Regions from separate parts of the Dactylosporangium sp. NPDC049525 genome, predicted to be linked through region 3. Evidence: riboswitches for the same ligand, from Rfam matches in the RefSeq annotation. Region 3 holds a riboswitch; each other region holds the start of a gene.
What was found. A riboswitch is a leader RNA that binds a small molecule or an ion and turns the genes downstream of it on or off. The one in region 3 is predicted to bind cobalamin.
Positions count from the first base shown of each region.

Region 1: linked by a shared signal. The riboswitch ahead of bluB (5,6-dimethylbenzimidazole synthase) and the one ahead of AB0K00_RS36270 (ribonucleoside-diphosphate reductase subunit alpha) in region 3 are both predicted to bind cobalamin.
Region 2: linked by a shared signal. The riboswitch ahead of AB0K00_RS51495 (VWA domain-containing protein) and the one ahead of AB0K00_RS36270 (ribonucleoside-diphosphate reductase subunit alpha) in region 3 are both predicted to bind cobalamin.
Region 4: linked by a shared signal. The riboswitch ahead of cobN (cobaltochelatase subunit CobN) and the one ahead of AB0K00_RS36270 (ribonucleoside-diphosphate reductase subunit alpha) in region 3 are both predicted to bind cobalamin.

Region 1 covers NZ_JBFAPO010000010.1:146,129-151,435, forward strand. Annotated here, with positions in the region: gene AB0K00_RS17730 (helix-turn-helix domain-containing protein) at 75-1,028, opposite strand; gene AB0K00_RS17735 (MBL fold metallo-hydrolase) at 1,100-1,840, shown strand; gene AB0K00_RS17740 (metallophosphoesterase) at 1,850-2,569, shown strand; cobalamin riboswitch at 2,579-2,785, shown strand; gene bluB (5,6-dimethylbenzimidazole synthase) at 2,825-3,445, shown strand; gene AB0K00_RS17750 (hypothetical protein) at 3,556-3,708, shown strand; gene AB0K00_RS17755 (hypothetical protein) at 3,812-4,984, shown strand; gene AB0K00_RS17760 (tetratricopeptide repeat protein) at 5,012-5,307, shown strand, end outside.
Region 2 covers NZ_JBFAPO010000076.1:24,654-29,960, forward strand. Annotated here, with positions in the region: gene cbiE (precorrin-6y C5,15-methyltransferase (decarboxylating) subunit CbiE) at 1-70, opposite strand, end outside; gene AB0K00_RS51485 (cobyrinate a,c-diamide synthase) at 61-1,401, opposite strand; gene cobO (cob(I)yrinic acid a,c-diamide adenosyltransferase) at 1,395-1,997, opposite strand; gene AB0K00_RS51495 (VWA domain-containing protein) at 2,000-4,039, opposite strand; cobalamin riboswitch at 4,079-4,274, opposite strand; gene AB0K00_RS51500 (hypothetical protein) at 4,334-5,173, shown strand; gene AB0K00_RS51505 (hypothetical protein) at 5,239-5,307, shown strand, end outside.
Region 3 covers NZ_JBFAPO010000034.1:20,442-25,748, reverse strand. Annotated here, with positions in the region: gene AB0K00_RS36280 (hypothetical protein) at 1-114, shown strand, start outside; gene AB0K00_RS36275 (DnaJ C-terminal domain-containing protein) at 325-2,325, shown strand; cobalamin riboswitch at 2,393-2,616, shown strand; gene AB0K00_RS36270 (ribonucleoside-diphosphate reductase subunit alpha) at 2,771-5,113, shown strand; gene AB0K00_RS36265 (ribonucleotide-diphosphate reductase subunit beta) at 5,131-5,307, shown strand, end outside.
Region 4 covers NZ_JBFAPO010000058.1:55,889-61,195, forward strand. Annotated here, with positions in the region: gene AB0K00_RS46750 (precorrin-8X methylmutase) at 1-217, opposite strand, end outside; gene AB0K00_RS46755 (precorrin-3B synthase) at 214-1,434, opposite strand; cobalamin riboswitch at 1,480-1,666, shown strand; gene cobN (cobaltochelatase subunit CobN) at 1,705-5,262, shown strand.

The DNA.
Region 1 (5,307 bases), on a different contig from region 3:
CTGGTCCGTGCAATCCAAGATATGAGCATAAGACCATGTCCGTATAATGGCAAAGCCATCCGCACCCTTCCGCGTCAGGAGGCGCGGAAGCTGGCGCGGTAGGACTGTGGGGGGACACCGACGAGGCGGCGGAAGTGGGGGCGCAGGGCGACGCCGTCGGTGAAGCCGCAGGTGCGGGCGACCGAGTCGATGTCCAGGTCCGTGGTGGACAGCACGTGCTGGGCGCGCAGCACCCGCTGCAGCAGCAGCCAGCGCAGCGGCGAGGAGCCCGTCGTCTCCCGGAAGCGACGGTCGAACGTGCGGCGGCTCAGATGTACCGCCGCGGCCAGACGATCCACGTCGAGCGTGACGTCCTCCAGGTGCTCCAGTGCGTGGCGCATCGCGTCGCCGACCGCGTCGCCGGCGCGGAGCTGGGGGACCGGACGCTCGATGAACTGTGCCTGCCCGCCGGCCCGCTGCGGCGCCACGACCAGGGCACGGGCGGCGGTGTTGGCCACCGAGGGGCCGTGGTCGCGGCGCAGCAGGTGCAGGCACGCGTCCAGCCCGGCGGCGCTGCCCGCGCTGGTCACGACCGTGCCCTCGTCGACGTAGAGCACGTCGTCGACCACCTCGACGGCCGGGAACCGGGCGGCGAACGTGGCCAGGTGCCGCCAGTGCGTGGTGGCCCGCCGGCCGTCGAGCAGGCCGGCCTCGGCGAGGACGAACGCGCCCATGCACAGCCCGACGACGGTGGCGCCCTCGTCGTGGGCGCGGCGCAGCCGGTCCAGGATGCCCGGGGCGACCGGGGCGCCGCCCGGCGGCCGCCAGCCGGGCACGATGACGACGCCCGCCGCGTCGAGGTCGTCGAGGGCATGCGGGGCGCTGATCGCGATGCCCGCGGTCGTCGACAGCGGGCCGGGGTGCTCCCCGGCGGTGCGCACCTCGAAGCCGCTGCCGGCGACGCTGAACACCCGCGGCGCGACCGCGACCTCCAGCATCGGGGCGCCGTCGCCGATGAGCACCCCGACCGTCGTGGGTGAGCGGTCCATGGCTTGATCGTATCGGAGGATGGCGTTCCAGCCACTGCTGGCGGGCCGCGCCCGGCCGGAGACTGGGCGGTATGACCTTCCAGATCCGCCGGTTCGGCGGCCCGACCGCGGTGTTCACCGTCGGCGGCGTCACGTTCATGACCGACCCCACGTTCGACCCGCCCGGTGACTACGCCGTCGGCAGCCGGGTGCTGACCAAGACCGCGGCCGCGGCCGGCACCCCGGCGGACGCCGGCACCGTCGACGTCGTGCTGCTGTCCCACGACCAGCACCCTGACAACCTCGACCACTCCGGTCGGGCCTTCGCGGCGTCGGTACCCCTGATGCTCAGCACTCCGGCAGCGGCCGCCCGGCTGGGCGGCCCCACGGTCGGCCTGCCGCCGTGGACCGAGGTCAACCTGTCCCGGCCCGGTGGCGGCGGCCTCGTGCGGGTCACCGCGGTGCCGGCGCAGCACGGCCCCGACGGCACCGAGCACCTCACCGGCCCCGTCACCGGCTTCGTGCTGCACGGCGACGACCTGCCGACCGTCTACGTCAGCGGCGACAACGCGTCCCTGGGCGTCGTGGCGCAGATCGCCGACCGTTTCCCGGCCGTGGACGTCGCGATCCTGTTCGGCGGCAAGGCCCGCACCCCGCTGCTCGGCGACGCCGACCTGACCCTCGGCGCCGCCGGCCTGCTCGAGGCGGCCCGCCTCCTCGGCGCGAAGACGGTGCTGCCGGTCCACATCGACAGCTGGGCACACTTCACCGAAAGCCCCGACGACGTGCGCGCCGCGTTCGAGTCGGCGGGTAGCGCAGCGCTGCTGGGGTAACCAGCAGGGGTGCTCATCGCCCATCTCAGTGACCTCCACGTCGGATCGAAGCCGCCGGACCGGTTCGAGCGGGTCATCGCGTACCTCGCCGGCCTGCAGCGCCCGCTCGACGCGATCGTGGTGACCGGCGACGTCGCCGACCACGGCCTCGCCGCCGAGTACGCGGTGTTCGGCAAGCTCCAGCAGCTCGGCGTGCCGGTGCTGGCGCTCCCGGGCAACCACGACGACCGGGCCATGTTCCGCGGTGAACTCCTCGACGAGGAGCCGGCCACTGGTCCCGTGAACCGGGTCGAGACCGTCGCCGGGGCGGTGTTCGCGCTGTGCGACTCCAGCGTCCCCGGGCACGCCGAGGGCTGGCTGGACGACGACACCCTCGACTGGCTCGACGGCACCCTCGCGGCGTCGGCCGGCACGCCCGCGTTCGTGTGCTGCCATCATCCGCCGGTGCCGGTCGGCAAGCCCGCCGCGGACCAGGTCCGCCAGCTCGGGGCCGGGCGGCTCGCCGAGGTCCTCGGCCGGCACCCGGACGTGGTCGCCGTGCTGTGCGGCCACGTCCACACCGCCGCGGTGAGCACGTTCGCCGGCGTGCCGGTCCTGGCCGCCCCGGGCGTCGAGTCGACGATGCTGCTGCCCTGGGAGCCGGAGGACCGCCCGGAGGCGCCGCCGGCCCTCGCGTTCCACCTCCTGCAGGACGGCCGCCTCACGACGCACTTCCGGTTGTGCGTCTAAGCTCGGCGGCGGCATGAACTGATGCGAGGTGCCCCGGGCGACCGGGGAGAATCGGGAAGCCGGTGTGAATCCGGCACGGGCCCGCCGCGGTGATCGGGGAGCTGCCGTCCATGCACGCCGAACGTGGCGTGCGGTCACTGGCCTGCGGGCTGGGAAGGCGGACGGTCAGGCGTTGATCCGAGAGTCCGAAGACCGGCCTCGCGTTCACCGCCTGCCCCGCGCCGGGGCCGGCCTGAGCAGCGGGAGCCTGCCCTCATGAGCACCGACCTGTATGACGTCGTGCACCGCCGTCGCGACGTGCGCGGCCAGTTCACCGGGGCGCCGATCCCCGCCGAGGTCCTCGACCGCGTGCTGGGCGCGGCCCACGCGGCGCCGAGCGTGGGGCTGTCGCAGCCGTGGGACTTCGTGCTCGTGCGCGATCTCGGCCTGCGCAGCGCGTTCCACGACCACGTGCGGCAGGAGCGGGAGACGTTCGCCGCGACCCTGGACGGGCCGGCAATCGAGACGTTCCAACGCATCAAAATCGACGGTGTACTGGAATCGACCCTGTCCGTGGTCGTCACCTACGACGCCGGCCGTGGCGGTCCTGCGGTGCTTGGCCGGCACGCGATCGCCGACGCCGGCCTCTACTCGGTCTGCCTCGCCATCCAGAACCTGTGGCTGGCGGCCACCGCGGAGGGTCTCGGCGTGGGCTGGGTGTCGTTCTACCGCGAATCGTTCGTCCGCGACCTGCTCGGCATCCCCGACGGCATCCGTCCCGTGGCGTGGCTGTGCCTTGGCCCGGTGACGCACCTGGAGACCGTGCCGGACCTCGAACGGCACGGCTGGCGTAGCAGGATTCCGCTGGTCGAGGCGCTGCATCACGACCGCTGGTAGCTGTCGGCTAGGCGGGGTCGAAGTGTCACCCGGGCGACTTCATGGTCGTCACGTTGCGTGCCATTCTCATCACGCAACGTGACGCATATCGTCTGAGGAGGCGAATCCCAATGGCACAGATCGCTACGGACATCAGCACGGAAACCGGCACCGGCGCCGGGATGAAGAAGATCGTGGTCCGCAAGGCGGGCGCGGTGCGGCTCACCAGGCTCTGCAACAACTACTGCTACGGCATGTGCTGCTGTGCGGAGTTCCTGGGCTGAGTTGCAGGGCCGACGAGGCCGACACCGCGGGACACCCGGCCGGGGGCGCAACCCACCCTCACCCCCGGCCGGGGTCCCAGCCCACCAGCAGAGGAGATCTGCCATGCCGAACGCCCCAGTGGCGCTGCACGACCTGCGGTACCTCGACGAGGGCGACCGGGTCGTCGTCGGCCGCACCGACTGCGACTCCTACGGCGTGTTCCCGCCCGACGGCGCCGCGCTGCTCCGCGAGCTCGCCGGAGGCCGGCCACCGCGGGACGCCGCCGCCTGGTACACCGACCGCTACGGCGAACCCGTCGACATCGACGAATTCCTCGACACCCTGCGGGACCTGGACTTCCTGAGCCCTGGCGGCGCGGGGGAGAAGACCGCCCCGCCGCGCTGGCAGCGGCTCGGCGCGGCCCTGTTCTCGCCGGTCGCCTGGGCCTGCTACGCGGCGCTCGTCGTCGCCGCCGTCGCGGTCTGCGTCGCCGACCCGCGGCTCGCACCAGCCCGCGGCAACGTGTTCTTCACCGACTACCTGCTGATCGTCGAGCTGACGGTGCTGTTCGGGCAGCTGCCGTTCGTCGTGCTGCACGAGCTGTTCCACCTGCTCGCCGGGCGCCGGCTCGGCCTGCACTCCTCGATGCACCTCGGCCACCGGCTCTACTTCCTGGTGGCCGAGACGAAACTCGACGGGCTCGTCGTCGTGCCGCGGCGGCAGCGGTACCTGCCGATCCTCGCCGGGGTGGTCGCCGACGTGCTCGCGGCCTCGGCGCTCACCGTCGTGGCGTGGCTGACCCGGCACCCGGACGGCAGCATCCCGGTCGCGGGCCGCGCCTGCCTCGCCATCGCGTTCATGTCCCTGCTCGGCATCGTCGCCCAGCTGTACTTCTTCCTGCGCACCGACGTGTACCACCTCATCACCACCGTCCTGGGCTGCGTCGACCTGCACGCCACAGCGCGGGAGCTGCTGCACAACCGGATGTGGCGGCTGCTCGGGCGCACCGACCGGCTCGCCGCCGAGACCCGCTGGGACCCGCGCGACCGCGCCGCCGCCCGCTGGTACGCACCCCTGTACGCCATCGGCTACGCCACCATGCTCGCCGTGCTCGTGTTCGTGGCGCTGCCGCTCGCGTGGCACTTCCTCGGCACCGCCGTCGCCGCCGTCACCGATCCCGCCGTGCCCACGGCCCGGTTCTGGGACGCGCTGCTCTTCCTGGTCGCGTCCGTCGGCCAGCTCGTCCTCGCCGCCGCGCTCGCCGTCCGCGACCGCCGCCGCTCCCGCAAGCCGTGAACTCGCGCAAGTCCTGAAGGAGTCGTCATGTCACCAATTTTGTCCACAGTGGACGCACATCGGCGGCTGCGGGGACCGTTCACCGCCGCCGGTACCCTCCTGCGGCAGATCGTTCCCGGTCTCCTGCGTACCCACCCGGAGCTGGTGCGGGCGCACGACATCGAGATCCTCGCCGCCGCGCCGGAGCTCGCGACGCTGCTGACGTGCGAGCGGGAGACCCTCACGTCGCAGGCGTCACCGGAGTCGCGGACCCGGTACTACCCGTACGCGCGGACCGTCCAGATCGGTCACGGCCTCGTCGACCTGCTGCAGGCCGTGCTCGC
Region 2 (5,307 bases), on a different contig from region 3:
ACGGCAGGAGCGCCTCGATGTCGCCGGCGGTCGCGGTGGAGCGGGCGCCGAACCCGAGCACTAGCCGCATGCGGCGACCAGCCGGCGGGCCAGTTCCGGTGCGCCGGCCCAGTGCAGGTGCAGGTAGGACGCGTGCACCGACCCCGCGCTGAAGCCTTCCCGCACGGTGCCGGCCTCGCCCCGCCACGCCCACGCCGGGGTGGCCCCGGCCGGCGGGGTGACCGCGGTGCGGTGGAACTCGTGGCCGCTGACCCGGGTGCCGGCCGGCGCCAGGACGCTGTCGGTGACGGCGACGGCGTCGCGGTAGCCGAGGGTCAGTTTCGGCGTCATGGCCGCGTCGACCGGCAGCACGCCGCACATCGGCTTGCCGTCGAGAGACTTGGCCAGCCACAGCAGGCCGGCGCACTCCGCCGCGACCGGGCCGCCGCGGGACGCGAGGGCGTGGACCGCCTCGCGCAGCGGTGTGTTGTCGGACAGCTGCTGGGCGTACACCTCCGGGAAGCCGCCACCCACGACGAGCCCGCGGGTGCCGGGCGGCAGCGACTCGTCCCGCAACGGGTCCACTGTGGACACCTGAGCGCCGGCGGCGGTGAGCAGCTCGACCGTCTCCGCGTAGCTGAACGAGAACGCGGGACCGCCGGCGACCGCCACGACCGGCCGGCCGGCGACGGGCTCGGCCACCGACGGCGACCACGGCGCGAACGCCAGCGGCGGCGCGGTGCGGGCCACGGCGAGGACCGCGTCGAGGTCGACGCCGGCGGTCACGACGGCGGCGAGGGCCCGCACCGACGCCATGGCCTCGGCGTGCCGTTCGACGACGGGGACGAGGCCCAGGTGCCGCGACGGCGCGGCGACCGCGTCGTGGCGGCGCAGCACCCCGAGGACCGGGGTGCCGACCTCGGCGCACGCGTCGCGGAGGATCTGCTCGTGCCGGTCGGAGCCGACCCGGTTGAGCACGACGCCGGCGATGCGCACGCCGGAGCCGAACGAGCGGAAGCCGTGCACGACCGCGGCGATCGAGCGGGCCTGGGCGGTCGCGTCGACGACGAGGACGACCGGCGCATCGAGGAGCTTCGCGACGTGCGCGGTGGAGCCGAACTCCCCCGCGCCGGTGCGCCCGTCGAACAGGCCCATGACGCCCTCGACGACGGCGATGTCGGCGCCGGCCGCCCCGTGCGCGAACAGCGGCCCGATGCGGTCCTCGCCGACCAGCACCGGATCCAGGTTGCGGCCGGGCCGCCCGGCGGCGAGGGCGTGGTAGCCGGGGTCGATGTAGTCGGGCCCGACCTTGAACGGTGCCACCGTCAGTCCGCGCGCCGCGAACGCCGCGAGCAGCCCGGTCGCCACGGTCGTCTTGCCGTGCCCGGACGCCGGTGCCGCGATGACGATCCTGGCTACCACTCGATGCCCTGCTGCCCCTTGCGCCCCGCGTCCATCGGGTGCTTCACCTTCGTCATGTCGGTGACGAGGTCGGCGAGGTCGATCAGGTCAGGATGCGCGTCCCGGCCGGTGATGACGACGTGCTGGTTGCCGGGCCGGTCCCGCAGCGTGGCAACGACGTCGGCGACGTCGACCCAGCCCCACTTCATCGGGTACGTGAACTCGTCGAGCACGTAGAACCGGTGCGCCTCGGCGGCCAGGTCGCGTTTGATCTGCTCCCAGCCCTCGGCGGCCTCGGCGGCGTGGTCGCGCTCGGTGCCGGGGCGCTGGATCCAGGACCAGCCCTCGCCCATCTTCTGCCAGACGACGGGGCCGCCCTTGCCGGTCTCGCCGAGCGCCTTGAGCGCGGTCTCCTCGCCGACCTTCCACTTCGGGCTCTTCACGAACTGGTACACGGCGATCGGCCAGCCGGCGCTCCACGCGCGCAGCGCCATGCCGAACGCGGCGGTCGACTTGCCCTTGCCCTGTCCCGTGTGGACGGCCAGGACGTGCTGCCTGCGGCGCTGGCGGGTGGTGAGCCCGTCGTCGGGCACGCTCTCGACCTTGCCCTGCGGCATGTTCAGCTCCCCATGTGCGACAGGGCCGACAGCGGGACGCAGTCGGCGGACAGGGCGCGGGCGAGGCGCCCGGCGAGGCCGAGGCGCACGGGTCCGGACTCGCAGTCCACGACGACGGCGGGGATGCCGGCGAGCGCGGGCGCGACGGTCAGCGGGTCGGCGCCGCTGGTGGCCCGGCCGTCGGTGACGATGACGAGCAGCGGCCGGCGGCGGGCGTCGCGGCGGCGCTCGCCGTGCAGCGTGCGGGCGGCCCGGAGCAGCCCGGCGGCGAGCGGGGTGCGCCCGCCGGTGCGCAGTTCGGCCAGGCGCAGCACGCCGACCTCGTGGCTGGCGGTCGGCTCGAGGACGGTGGTGGCCTCCGCACCCCGGAAGGTGATCATGCCGACCTTGTCGCGGCGCTGGTACGCGTCGCGCAGCAGCGACAGCACGGCCGTCTTCACGACCGCCATGCGCTGCCGGGCGGCCATCGAGCCGGACGCGTCCACGACGAACAGCACCAGGTTGGCCTCCCGGCCCACCTTGACCGCCTCGCGGAGGTCCTGGGTCTGCACGCTGCGGGAGCCGCGCATTGCCGCGGCCCGCAAGCTGTCGGGCAGGTGCAGGCTGACGAGCTTGCCGCCGCTGGGCTGCCGGGACCGCACGACCCGCCCGTGCCGCGAGTACGCTGGCGAGCGCCGGCCGGCGTGCGCGCCCTGCTGCCGGTTGGCCCGGCCGCCGATGCGCAGCAGCCGCGTCTTGTACGGCGCCTGCGCGAACGCCAGCTCCCCGGCCGGCTGCGTGACCGGCCCGTCGGAGGGTTCGCCCGGCGTGGGTTCGACCTGCGCGGGCGGCGCCTGCGCGGCGTGATCGCCGGCGGGTGGCGGACCGACCGGCGGCGGACCTGGGTTGCCCGGTGCGCTGCCAGGACCACCGTCACCGCCTCCGTCACCGGCAGCGGCCGGCTCGCCGGCCGTGGACGGCCCGCCGGTATCCGGGTCCTCGTCGCCTGGGTCGTGCCTGGCGTCGTCGTCGGGGTCGTCGGGGTCGTCGCCGAGCTCCTGGTCCAGGATCTCCTCGAGGCGTTCCTGGTCCGCGCCCGGCGGGTCGAGGGGGTCGCGGCGGCGCCGGTGCGGCAGCGCGAGCCGGGCCGCGTCGCGCAGGTCGTCCTTCGTCACGACGGTCCGGCCGTGCCACGCGGCGAGCGCGACCGCGGTGCGGGCCACGACGATGTCGGCGCGCAGCCCGTCCACCCGGTACGCCAGGCAGATCCGCGCGATCCGGTCCAGCTGACGGTCCGGCAACGTCACCCCGGGCAGCGCGCGCCTGGCGGTGGCGATCCGGCCGGCGAGCGCGGCGTCCTCCTCGATGAAGCGGGCCGCGAACGTCTCGGGGTCCAGCTCGTACGCCAGCCGCCGCCGCACCACCTCGGCCCTCGGTGCGGGCGTGGTCGGCGACGTGACCCCGACGACCAGGCCGAACCGGTCGACGAGCTGCGGGCGCGGCTCGCCCTCCTCCGGGTTCATGGTGCCGACGAGCAGGAACCTGGCGGCGTGCTTGACGGAGACCCCGTCGCGCTCGACGTGGGCGCGGCCCATCGCGGCGGCGTCCAGGAGCAGGTCGACGAGGTGGTCGGGCAGGAGGTTGACCTCGTCGACGTAGAGCACGCCGCGGTGGGCGGCGGCGAGCAGGCCGGGCTCGTAGGCCTTGACCCCGTCGCCGAGGGCCCGCTGCAGGTCCAGGGTGCCGACGACCCGGTCCTCGGTCGCGCCGACGGGCAGCTCGACCAGGGCGGAGCGGCGGCGGGCCGCGGGCGCGTCCAGGGAGTGCGGGCCGTCGGGGCAGGACGGGTCGGGCGCGGTGGGGTCACAGGCGAAGCGGCAGCCGGCGACGACGTCGACCTCCGGCAGCAGCGTGGCGAGGCCACGCACGACGGTCGACTTGGCGGTGCCCTTCTCACCCCGGACGAGGACCCCGCCGATCGCCGGTGACACGGCGGTCAGCAGCAGGGCGAGGCGCAGGTCGGGCAGGCCGACCACGGCCGAGAACGGGTATGGCGACGTCAACGGGCACATCCTTATCGAGCGGGTCCGCGCCCGCTGGGTCATGGAGCGTGAGCGGCCGGAGTCTCCTGACTCCCGGATCGCCGCCGCCCCCCGACCTTCCGGCCGGTGCGGCCGTGGTCCGTGCGCTGGAGGGTGACTCCCCGGTCACAGTGGCGGGACCGTCCCAGACTCGCACTGGGTTCCTCCCTATGACCGCTCGGGGTTCATCGTGTCCCACGGCTCCCAGTGACGTCAACGTGACCCAAATCCTTCGGTGCCGCCGGACCGGGCCGAACAGTGAACGTGGGCAGGAGCGTGGCGCACGCCGTCCTGTGTGTCGTGCTGACCGCAGGCCTGCTGGTCGCGGCCGTGCACCGGCGGCTGCCGCCGCTCGCGCCGGAGACGTCGGTGGCGCCGCCGGGCACCCGCGCCATGTGGCTGTGGGAGCGGGAGCCGCCCGAGGCGGTCGTCGGCTGGGCCGTCGCGAACTCGGTGACGACGATCTTCGCGTACTACGACCCGCGCGCCGACGTGACGGACCTGACCCGGCTGCGCGCGCTGTGTGACGGCGCCGGGATCACCCTTGACGCGCTCGGCGGCGAGCCGGCCTGGACGACGGACCACGCGACCGCGCTCGGCTGGGCCCGCGCCGCCACGGCCACGGGGCTGTTCCGGGGGCTGCACGTCGACGTCGAGCCCTACCTGCTGCCGTCCTGGAAAGAGCAACAAGCGGCGCTGGTACCGCGGCTGCTGCAGCTGCTCGACGAGCTGGCGCGGGTCGGCCCGCCGGTCGAGGTCGACGTGCCGTTCTGGCTGCCGACGGTGCAGGCCGGCGGGGAGAACCTGGCCGACGCCGTGCTCGCCCGGGTCGACGGCATCACCGTGATGAGCTACCGCAACACCGCCACCGGCGGCAACTCCATGCTCGGCGTCGCCGACGACCTGCTGCGCCGCGCGGGGAAGGCGGCCAAACCGGCGCGGCTGGGCGCGGAGACGCAGGCGCTCGGCGACTGTCCGTACTGCACGTTCCACGGCGGCACGGGCAGCGCGATGCGGGCGACGTTGAGCGCGGTCGACAGCGCGGCGCAGCGGTACGCGGCGTTCGAGGGAATCGCGGTGCACCAGTACGACACCTGGATGGCGCTCGGCGGGTAGCTCAAGCCCCCGCCGGGCCGGCCGATCTGGCAGACATCAGCAGCCCACAGACAAGGACCCCTCCGATGCGCCGTTCAGCCTCAGTCGCCATCGCCTGCGCCGCCGGAGCGGCCGCCGTCCTGCCGGCGGCGGCG
Region 3 (5,307 bases):
GACGGCGCTCGCACCTCGTTGCGGATCGCGCCCGACGTCGACGTCCTCCGCGGCAGCCTGCACCTCCACGTGCACCCGTTCATCGTGATCGAGGAGTCCCTGCTGCCCACCTGACGCGCGACCCGCCGGCCGGACATGGGCCCAGGCTCGACGGTCGCAACGGCTGCGGCACAGCGTCAGCCTTCGGATTCTTGCACCGCGTAGGCGTCCCCCGGTCGTAGGCTGCGGTGAGTGCGGGCGGCACCGTGCGCCCCAAGGTCAGTGATCCGGATCCTGGGAGACGGAGGCACCGATGAACGGCGCCATGCAGCGGCGGCCGGTCCGATGACCGGGACGCTGCCGGATCCGCGAGCGTCACGGGCCGTCCTGGTGGGGGTGTCCCGGTATCAACGCCACGCCGCCAGGGCCGGCGACGACGAGGGCGCACTCGACGATCTGCCGACAGTGCGAAACAACATCGCCGGGCTGCGGCGGTTACTGCAGGACACCAGTCGGTGGGGTCTGCCGCGCGCGCACTGCAGGGTCCTCAACCAGCCGAGCAGCAGCGCCGAGGTGCTCGACGTGCTGCGGGAACAGGCCGACCGCGCCACGGACACGCTGCTGTTCTACTTCGCCGGACACGGCTTGATCGACGACCGCGACGAAGACGAGGTGTATCTCGCGCTGCCGGGCGCGGACCGGCTGCGACCCAACCGCGAGTCGATTCCGTTCAAGTGGATCCGCAATGAGTTCCTGGACGCCAGCCGCGCCCGCCGGAAGGTGGCCATCATCGACTGCTGCTACAGCGGCCGGGCACTCGGCACATGGATGAGCCCGGACGGACCGACGCCGGACGGTCTGGAAATCTTCGGCACGTGTGTGCTCACCGCGACCGCCCGGACCCGGCTCGCGCTCGCACCGGACAATGAGCCGTACACCGCCTTCACCGGCGAGTTGATCGAGGCGTTGAAGAACGGCATCCCCGACGGTCCCGAATTGCTGGATCTCGACACCCTGTACCGCCACATCTACCAGCGGCTCCGGGCGCGCGGCCGGCCCATTCCCAAGCGTGGTGAGAGGGACACCGGCGGACTGGTGGCGATCGCTCGCAACGTGGCCTACCGGCCGGGCGCAAGGTCCACCCCGTCGGCGCCTCATCCGACCGTGGCCAGCGGGCAGAAATCCGCGGCCGACCCGTCACGCACCGGCGCCGGTGCACAGTTCAACGCCGCACCGCAGTCCGGCGGCGCGCCGCATCCCCCGGCCGGGCGCCGCCGCGTCGTCATCGAAGCCGGCGACGGCGGGGGCCGGCAGCGACATGATCCGGATACGTTCGAGCGCGTGTTCGGGGTACAGGAGCGCTCCACGTCGGACCTGTCCGTCGAGCTGCCCCTCAGCGTGCGGGAATGCGTCTTCGGCACGACCATCGACTTGACACTGGAGCGCAGCGTTCCGTGCGGGGTGTGCGGGGGCACCGGCGAGGTCGTCAACAGCCGCTGCCTCACGTGCTCGGGAGCGAAGCGCAACCGGCAACTGAGCGGGTTCGCGCTGCGCATCCCGGCCGGCGTACGAGCGGGCCAGACCCTGCGGGTACGCGGTCAGGGAAACCACGGCGAGGGCGGACACAGCGCCGGCGACCTCTATGTCACGGTCCGCGAAAAGGCGGGGCCGCTGCGCAGCGCCGGCGACAACCTGCACTACCAGCTCACGGTGCCGATGGCCCTGGCAGCGCTCGGTGGCACCATGAGGATTCCGATCCTCGACGGTCACGAGGTGCTGCGACTGGAGCCAGGGACACAGCCCGGCTCGACGATCTTGGTCCAGGGCCAGGGGCTGCCCCGCGCTGCCGGCGCGGGACGGGGCAACCTCGAGATACACGTGGACGTGCCGACGCCGACCGACCTGACCGCCACCCAACGGCTGCTGCTCGATGAGTTCGTTGCCACCAGGCCGGACGACCGTGGGGATCTCTCCGGCGACTTGTTCCGCGGGTACGCCTTCGCACGTCTGCCGATGGCGGTCGCGGCCCTGGGCACCACACTGCGGTACAAGGCCTACGACGGGACCGTCACGGTCCGCTTGCAGCCCGGTGTCCAGCACGGCGACCGGGTTCCCTTCTCCGGTGGACGTACTGACGGGCTCGGATCGTCCGCCGGTTCTATCAGGGTGACTGTGGTCGTGCCTGCTGCTGTCCGCGCGACGGAGCGGGAGATCCTGCGCGCCTTCGCGGAGGAGCGCGGTGAGCTGCCACCCACGGCGGCAGCCGCGCCGCCGCCACGGGTACCCCGGCAGCCGCGAAGGTTCGTCGACCGGTTGCGTGACCACATCGACGGGCTGGGCGACTAACCCTTGGCGGACCTGCCCGACACGCGGCACGACATGTGGGTGTGCGTGCTGCGATGGGGTACCAGATATAGTCCGTGGCGCAGCTGGTTCGGCCGGGTATCCAGTCCGGTCGAGGCAAGAGGGAACCCGGTGTGAGACCGGGACTGCCCCGCAGCGGTGAGTGGGAACGAAAGCCGTCGAGCAAACACTGGGCCATCCGGGCCTGGGAAGTGACGGCCGGTAGGAGGTTCGCGGCACGTGCCGTGACCGTGCCCGCGAGTCCGAAGACCTGCCAGCAGCGCCGCGCCCGAGGACGGGAGTGCGGCGGTCCGAGGTCGCGTGGGACGGCCGACGGCTGTGACGTGCCCGGTCGCCGGCGGCGGCCGTGCCGGCTCCGCCTGCGTGTCCCGCGTTCGCCTCTTTCCGGAGACGAGCAAGAGGAGCACCAAGGGTGACACTCACGCAGATGACCGCGGAGGAAGTGCCGGTCCAGCGGCGGGCGCAGATGCAGGTCCGCAAGCGCAACGGCGCCAGCGAGCCGGTCGACGTGAACAAGATCGTGCGGGCGGTCGGGCGGTGGGCCGACGACCTCGACGACGTCGACCCGCTGCGGGTGGCGACGAAGACCATCAGCGGCCTGTACGACGGCGCGACCACCGCGGAACTGGACCGGCTGTCGATCCAGACGGCGGCGGACATGATCGGCGAGGAGCCCCAGTACTCGCGGCTGGCGGCTCGGCTGCTGTCGGCGTACCTCGACAAGGAGGTCCGCGGGCAGGGCATCGCGTCGTTCAGCCAGGCGGTCCGGGTGGGGCACGCCGAGGGGCTGATCGGGGCCGAGACCGCGCAGTTCGTGGCGGTCAACGCGCGCAAGCTCGACGACGCCGTCGACCTGAGCGGGGACCTGCGGTTCGAGTACTTCGGGCTGCGGACCGTCGCCGACCGGTACCTGCTGCGGCACCCGACGACGCGCCTGGTCGTGGAGACGCCGCAGTACTGGCTGCTGCGGGTCGCGTGCGGGCTGTCGACCACCCCTGCCGAGGCGATCGGGTTCTACCGGCTGATGTCGTCGCTGGCGTACCTGCCGAGCTCGCCGACCCTGTTCAACTCCGGCACGGCACACACGCAGATGTCGTCGTGCTTCCTCGTCGACTCGCCTCGCGACGAGCTCGACTCGATCTACGACCGGTACGCACAGGTGGCGAAGCTGTCGAAGTTCGCGGGTGGGATTGGCATCTCGTGGTCGCGGGTACGTTCGCGGGGCGCGTTGATCCGCGGTACCAACGGCCTGTCGAACGGCATCGTGCCGTGGCTGCGCACCCTGGACGCGTCGGTCGCCGCCGTGAACCAGGGCGGACGGCGCAAGGGCGCGGCGTGCGTCTACCTGGAGCCGTGGCACCCGGACGTCGAGGAGTTCCTGGAGCTGCGGGACAACACCGGCGAGGACGCGCGGCGCACCCACAACCTCAACCTCGCCAACTGGATCCCCGACGAGTTCATGCGCCGCGTCGAGGCGGACGCGGACTGGTCGCTCATCGACCCGGCCGAGGCGCCGGAGCTGCCGGATCTGTACGGCGAAGCCTTCGACGAGGCATACCGGGCCGCGGAGCAGCGCGCCGTGCGGACCGTGAAGGCCCGTGACCTGTACGGCAAGATGATGCGCACCCTGGCGCAGACCGGCAACGGCTGGATGACGTTCAAGGACCCGTCGAACCGGCTCAGCAACCAGACCGGCACGCCCGGCGAGGTCGTACACCTGTCGAACCTGTGCACCGAGATCGTCGAAGTATCGAGCGACGGCGAGACCGCCGTGTGCAACCTCGGCTCGGTCAACCTCGCCGCGCACGTGGCCGGCGACGGCATCGACTGGGAGCGGCTGCGCGCGACGGTCCGCACCGCGGTCACGTTCCTGGACCGGGTCATCGACATCAACTACTACCCGAGCGTGGAGGCGGCCGCGTCGAACCCGCGGTGGCGGCCGGTCGGGCTCGGCGTCATGGGCCTGCAGGACGTGTACTTCGCGCTGCGGCTGCCGTTCGACGCGCCCGAGGCGCGGGAACTGTCGACGCGCATCGCCGAGGAAATCTACCTGACCGCCCTCGAGACTTCCGCGGACCTCGCCGAGCGGCACGGCCCGCACCCGGCGTATCAGCTGACCAGGGCGGCCCGCGGCGACCTGCAACCGGACCTGTGGGGCGTCATCCCGACCCAGGAGGCACGGTGGGCTGCGGTACGGGCACGCATCGCCGCGTACGGGCTGCGCAACTCGCTGCTCATCGCGATCGCGCCGACGGCCACGATCGCGTCGATCGCCGGGTGCTACGAGTGCATCGAGCCGCAGGTGTCCAACATGTTCAAGCGGGAGACCCTGTCGGGTGAGTTCCTGCAGATCAACACGGCGCTGGTGCGGGAGCTGAAGTCCCGCGGCCTGTGGACGTCGCAGGTCCGGGAGGAGATCAAGCGCGCCGACGGGTCCGTGCAGGGCGTCGCGGCGCTACCGGCGGAGACCCGGGCGCTGTTCCGCACCGCGTGGGAGCTGCCGCAGCGGGCGCTCATCGACCTGGCCGCCGCCCGCGGGCCGTACATCGACCAGAGCCAGTCGCTGAACCTGTTCATGAGCGCGCCGAACATCGGCAAGCTCTCCTCGATGTACCTGTACGCGTGGAAGGCCGGCTTGAAGACCACCTATTACCTGCGGTCCCGCCCCGCTACGCGCATCCAGCAGGCGACGGTGTCCCTGGTGGCTCCAGTTGAGGACGCGGTTGCGTGTTCGCTGGAGAACCCCGAGTCGTGCGAGGCGTGCCAGTGAGTCTCCTGGACCCCGGCATGGATCTGACGTTGCGGCCCATGCGGTACCCGCAGTTCTTCGACCGGTTCCGCGACGCCATCAAGAACACGTGGACGGTCGAGGAGGTCGACCTGCACACCGACCTCACCGACCTGGCGAAGCTCACCCCGGCCGAGCGGCACCTCGTCGGCCGGCTCGTCGCGTTCTTCGCCACC
Region 4 (5,307 bases), on a different contig from region 3:
GGGCGCCGTCGCGCAGCGCGGCGCGGGCGAGGCGGACCACGTCGGCGCTGTACCCGACGTCGGCGGGCAGGTCCACCATCCCGCACGCGTGGATCATGCGGACGGTGACCTGAGCGACGTCGGCGGGCAGCCCGGACAGGTCGGCCTCGGCCCGGATCGTCGCGAACGACCGCCGGTAGATCTCCGCGCCGTCCTTCACGTAGTCGTACGCCGTCACGAGACCACCTGGTAGCCGTCGGCGGTCGCGAGCATCTCCACGTGCCTTCCCTTCGGTGCGCCGCAGCGCCGTTCGCAGCCGACCCAGTGCACGGGCAGGTCCCGCGGCACGGTGCCCGCCTCGACGGCCGCGCGGGCGTCGGCCCGCACGTCGGCGAGGGCTTTGGCGCAGCCGGGCCGGCCGGCGCACGCGGTGACCCCGGCCCACGGGGAGGCGGGGTCGGTGACGAGGCCGGCCGCCGTCAGCAGTGTCTCGACGGGTCCAGCTTGTGCGACGGGCACGTCCGGCACGACGACGGTCCGCCACGGCGTGACGATGATCTCTCCCGGCGCGGCTTCCACCAGCGCCGCGGACTGTGCCTGGGTGAACAGGCCGAGCGGCACGACGACGGTCAGCGCGGCCTGGCCGTCGAGCTGCGGCGCCCACCCGGCCACCGGGCCACGCCGGCCGTCGTATTGACCAACGTCGGCGCGATCAAAGCCGTTGTATTGACCAACGTCCGCGCGGTCTGGGCCGCTGTATTGACCGGCGTCTGTGGCGTAGGAGGTGGCCAGCCGCGCCGCCACCCGCGCCCGGCCGTCGGTCAGCTCCGTCAGGCGCCACGCCGTGCCGCCCTGCTCGGCCCGCTCGGCCAGGAACGCCCTGGTGGCCCGCAGCAGGAGGTCAGCCGCGCCGGCCGGCGTCACGGTGCCGGCACCGGCCGGCATGACGGTGCCGGCCAGGACCAGGCGGTCGCCGTGCAGGCCGACGTCGCCGCCGAGCGGGGTCACATCGCCGCGCCCGTCGTCGACGGTGACCAGGAACCTGCCCGGAAGGTCCGCCAGGGAGGCGTCGGCGCACAGGCCGGCGTCGTACGCGGCCACCACCGGCCGCACGTCCAGCTCCCCGAGCCCGTCGCGGCCGCTGAGCGGGCTGGCGATAATGTTGCGGACCCGTTCGTGAGTGTCCGACGGCAGCAGCCCGGCGGCGGACAACCGGGCGGCCAGCTCGACCTCCGCACCCGGTCGCAGCGCCCTGACCTGGATGTTCCCCCGCGAGGTCAGCTCCAGCGCCGGGTCGCCGAGGTCGAGTGCCGCGCCGCGGAGCACGGCCAGGGCCGCGACGCTCAACCGGCCGCCGGGCAGCCGGACCCGGGCCAGGCCACCGTCGGCCGCGGCGTGGACCTGCACGGCGCCCGGGCACCGGTCCGGAGCGTCGCGTCCACTGGCAGCCTGCACGGGCCGGATACTACTGCGCAGCGGCTCGCTTGACTCAAGACAGCGCTGTCCAGGAGAGTTGGCGGTGCTGTACGGCGACGTGTGGAGGAAGCCGGTGTCAATCCGGCGCGGTCCCGCCACTGTGACCGGGGAGCGGACCTCCGACGCAAGGCCACCGGGCGCGAGCCCGGGAAGGCCGGAGGCGAGCGCCGATCCGGGAGCCAGGAGACTCTCCGTTGCCGGACCTTTCCCGACCGACTTGGGGCGCGGACCCCGAGGGAGGACCCCGGCGTGATCCTGCTGTTGTCGACGTCTGACACCGACCTGCTCAGCGCCCGCGCGAGCGGTGCCGCGTTCCGGCTGGCCAACCCGTCCCGCACCGCCGTGGAGGACCTGCCGGCCCTGGCCGACGGTGCCGACCTGGTCGTGGTGCGGTTCCTGGGCGGCTACCGCGACTGGCAGGAGGGTTTCGACGCGCTGCTGCGGCTGCCGCTGCCCGTGGTCCTGCTCGGCGGCGAGCAACTGCCCGATGCCGAGCTGATGTCGCACTCGACGGTGCCCGCCGGGGTCGCCGCGGACGCGCACAAGTACTTCACCGAGGGCGGCCCGGCCAACCTCGGTGAGCTGCACAACTTCCTGTCCGACACGATCCTGCTGACCGGCCACGGCTTCGCGCCCCCGGCGACGACCCCGACCTGGGGACCGCTGGAGCGGGCGGGCACGGACCACGACGGCCCGACGGTTGCGGTCATCTACTACCGGGCGCATCACCTCGCCGGCAACACCGCGTTCGTGGAGACGCTCTGCGCGGCGATCGAGGACGCCGGCGGCCGGGCGCTGCCCGTGTTCGCCTCGTCGCTGCGCACCGCCCCGGCGGAGCTCTTGGACACGCTGCGGCAGGCCGACGCGCTCATCGTCACCGTCCTCGCCGCGGGCGGCACCCGGCCCGCCGACGCGCAGGCCGGCGGCGCGGACGAGGCGTGGGACGTGGGCGCCCTGGCCGCCCTCGACGTGCCGATCCTGCAGGGGCTCTGCCTGACCAGCGCCCGCGACACCTGGGACAGCAATGACGACGGCCTGTCGCCGCTGGACACGGCCACGCAGGTCGCGATCCCCGAGTTCGACGGCCGGATCATCACGGTGCCGTTCTCGTTCAAGGAGGTCGACGCCGACGGGCTCACCGTCTACGTCGCCGACCCGGAGCGGGCCGGCCGGGTCGCCGGGATCGCCGTCGGGCACGCCCGGCTGCGGCACCTGCCGGCCGCGGACCGCAAGGTCGTGGTGATGCTCAGCGCATACCCGACGAAACACGCCCGGATCGGCAACGCCGTCGGCCTCGACACGCCCGCGAGCGTGGTCCGGCTCCTGTCCGCGCTGCACGAGCAGGGCTATGTGGGTGCCGACGGCTTCCCCAAGGACGGCGACGCGCTGATGCACACGCTCATCGCCGCCGGCGGGCAGGACGTCAACTGGCTCACCGAGGACCAGCTGCGGGGCAACCCGATCAGGATCTCGGCCGGTCGCTACCGGGCCTGGTTCGCCACGCTGCCGTCCGACCTGCGCGCGGAGATGGAGCGGCACTGGGGGCCGGCGCCGGGCGAGCTGTTCGTCGACACGTCCCGCGACCCGGACGGTGAGATCGTGCTCGCCGCGCTGCGCGAGGGCAACGTCGTGGTCATGGTGCAGCCGCCGCGCGGGTTCGGGGAGAACCCCGTCGCGATCTACCACGACCCGGACCTGCCGCCGAGCCACCACTACCTGGCCGCGTACCGGTGGCTCGCCGACGAGTTCGGCGCGCACGCGGTCGTGCACGTCGGCAAGCACGGCAACCTGGAGTGGCTGCCCGGCAAGACCGTCGGGCTGTCCGCGTCCTGCGGCGCCGACGCGGCCCTGGGCAACCTGCCGCTGATCTACCCGTTCCTGGTCAACGACCCCGGCGAGGGCACCCAGGCCAAGCGCCGGGCGCACGCCACCCTCGTCGACCACCTGATCCCGCCGATGGCGCGGGCCGACTCGTACGGTGACATCGCCCGCCTCGAGCAGCTCCTCGACGAACATGCGACGATCGCGGCCCTCGACCCCGCGAAGCTGCCCGCGATCCGCGCCCAGATCTGGACGCTGATCCAGGCCGCCCGCCTCGACCACGACCTGGGCCTGGCCGACCGGCCCGGCGAGGACGGCTTCGACGAGCTCATCCTGCACATCGACGGCTGGCTGTGCGAGATCAAGGACGTGCAGATCCGCGACGGCCTGCACGTGCTCGGCGTCGCACCGTCGGGTGAGGCCAGGGTCGACCTGGTCCTGGCGATGCTGCGGGCCAGGCAGATGTGGGGCGGCACCGTGGCCGCGCTGCCAGGTCTCCGCGAGGCGCTCGGTCTTGACGAGAGCGGCTCGGGTCGCGTGTCGGTCGACGAGGCCGAGACGCAGGCCCGCGCCCTGGTCGCCGAGATGGAGTCGCGGGGCTGGCCGGTCGGCGACATCTCCGACATTTCTGATTCGCCGGATGTGGTACGGGTGCTCGAGTTCGCGGCCCGGGAGATCGTGCCCCGCCTGGCGCGCACCACCGACGAGCTGACCATGGTGCTGCACGCCCTGGACGGCGGCTACGTCCCGGCCGGGCCGAGCGGCTCGCCGCTGCGCGGCCTCATCAACGTCCTGCCGACCGGCCGCAACTTCTACTCCGTCGACCCCAAGGCGATCCCGAGCCGCCTCGCCTGGGAGACCGGCCAGGCGATGGCCGACTCGCTGCTCGCCCGCTACCGCGCCGACCACGGCGAATGGCCGCGGTCGGTCGGGTTGTCGATGTGGGGCACCAGCGCCATGCGCACCGCCGGCGACGACATCGCCGAGGCCCTGGCCCTGCTCGGCGTCCGCCCCGTCTGGGACGACGCGTCCCGCCGGGTCGTCGACCTCTCCCCCGTCGACCTCGCCGAGCTGGGCCGTCCCCGCATCGACGTCACCATGCGCATCAGCGGCTTCTTCCGCGACGCGTTCCCGCACGTCGTGGCGCTGCTCGACGACGCCGTGCAGCTGGTCGCGGGCCTGCCGGAGTCCGCCGAGGACAACTACGTGCGCGCCCACGTCACCGCGGACCTGGCGCTGCACGGCGACGCCCGGCGCTCCACGCTGCGCGTCTTCGGCTCCAAGCCGGGCGCGTACGGCGCCGGCATCCTCCCCCTCATCGACAGCCGCAACTGGCGCGACGACGCCGACCTCGCCGAGGTCTACGCCGTCTGGGGCGGCTACGCCTACGGCCGCGGCCTCGACGGCCTCCCCGCCCGCGGCGACATGGAAGGCGCCTACAAGCGGATCAGCGTCGCGGTCAAGAACACCGACACCCGCGAACACGACATCGCCGACTCCGACGACTACTTCCAGTACCACGGCGGCATGATCGCCACCGTCCGCGCCCTCACCGGCCGCGCCCCGGCCGCGTACGTCGGCGACAGCACCAACCCCGACGCCGTGCGCACCCGCACGCTGAGCGAGGAGACCGCCCGCGTCTTCCGCGCCCGCGTGGTCAACCCCCGCTGGCTCGCCGCGATGCGCCGGCACGGCTACAAGGGCGCCTTCGAGCTCGCCGCCACCGTCGACTACCTGTTCGGCTTCGACGCCACCGCCGGCGTGGTCGCCGACTGGATGTACGAGAAGCTCGCCGAGGCCTACGTCTTCGACCCCGAGAACCGCAAGTTCCTCGACGAGTCCAACCCGTGGGCCCTGCACGGCATCACCGAACGCCTCCTGGAAGCCGCCGACCGCAACCTCTGGGAGCACCCCGAACAGTCCACGCTGGACGCCCTGCGCCAGGTGTACCTCGAAACCGAGGGCGACCTGGAGGACGGTCAGTAGCTTCGGGCGGGTTGTCGACAGTTCCGGTTCTCGTGAGGGTGGGGA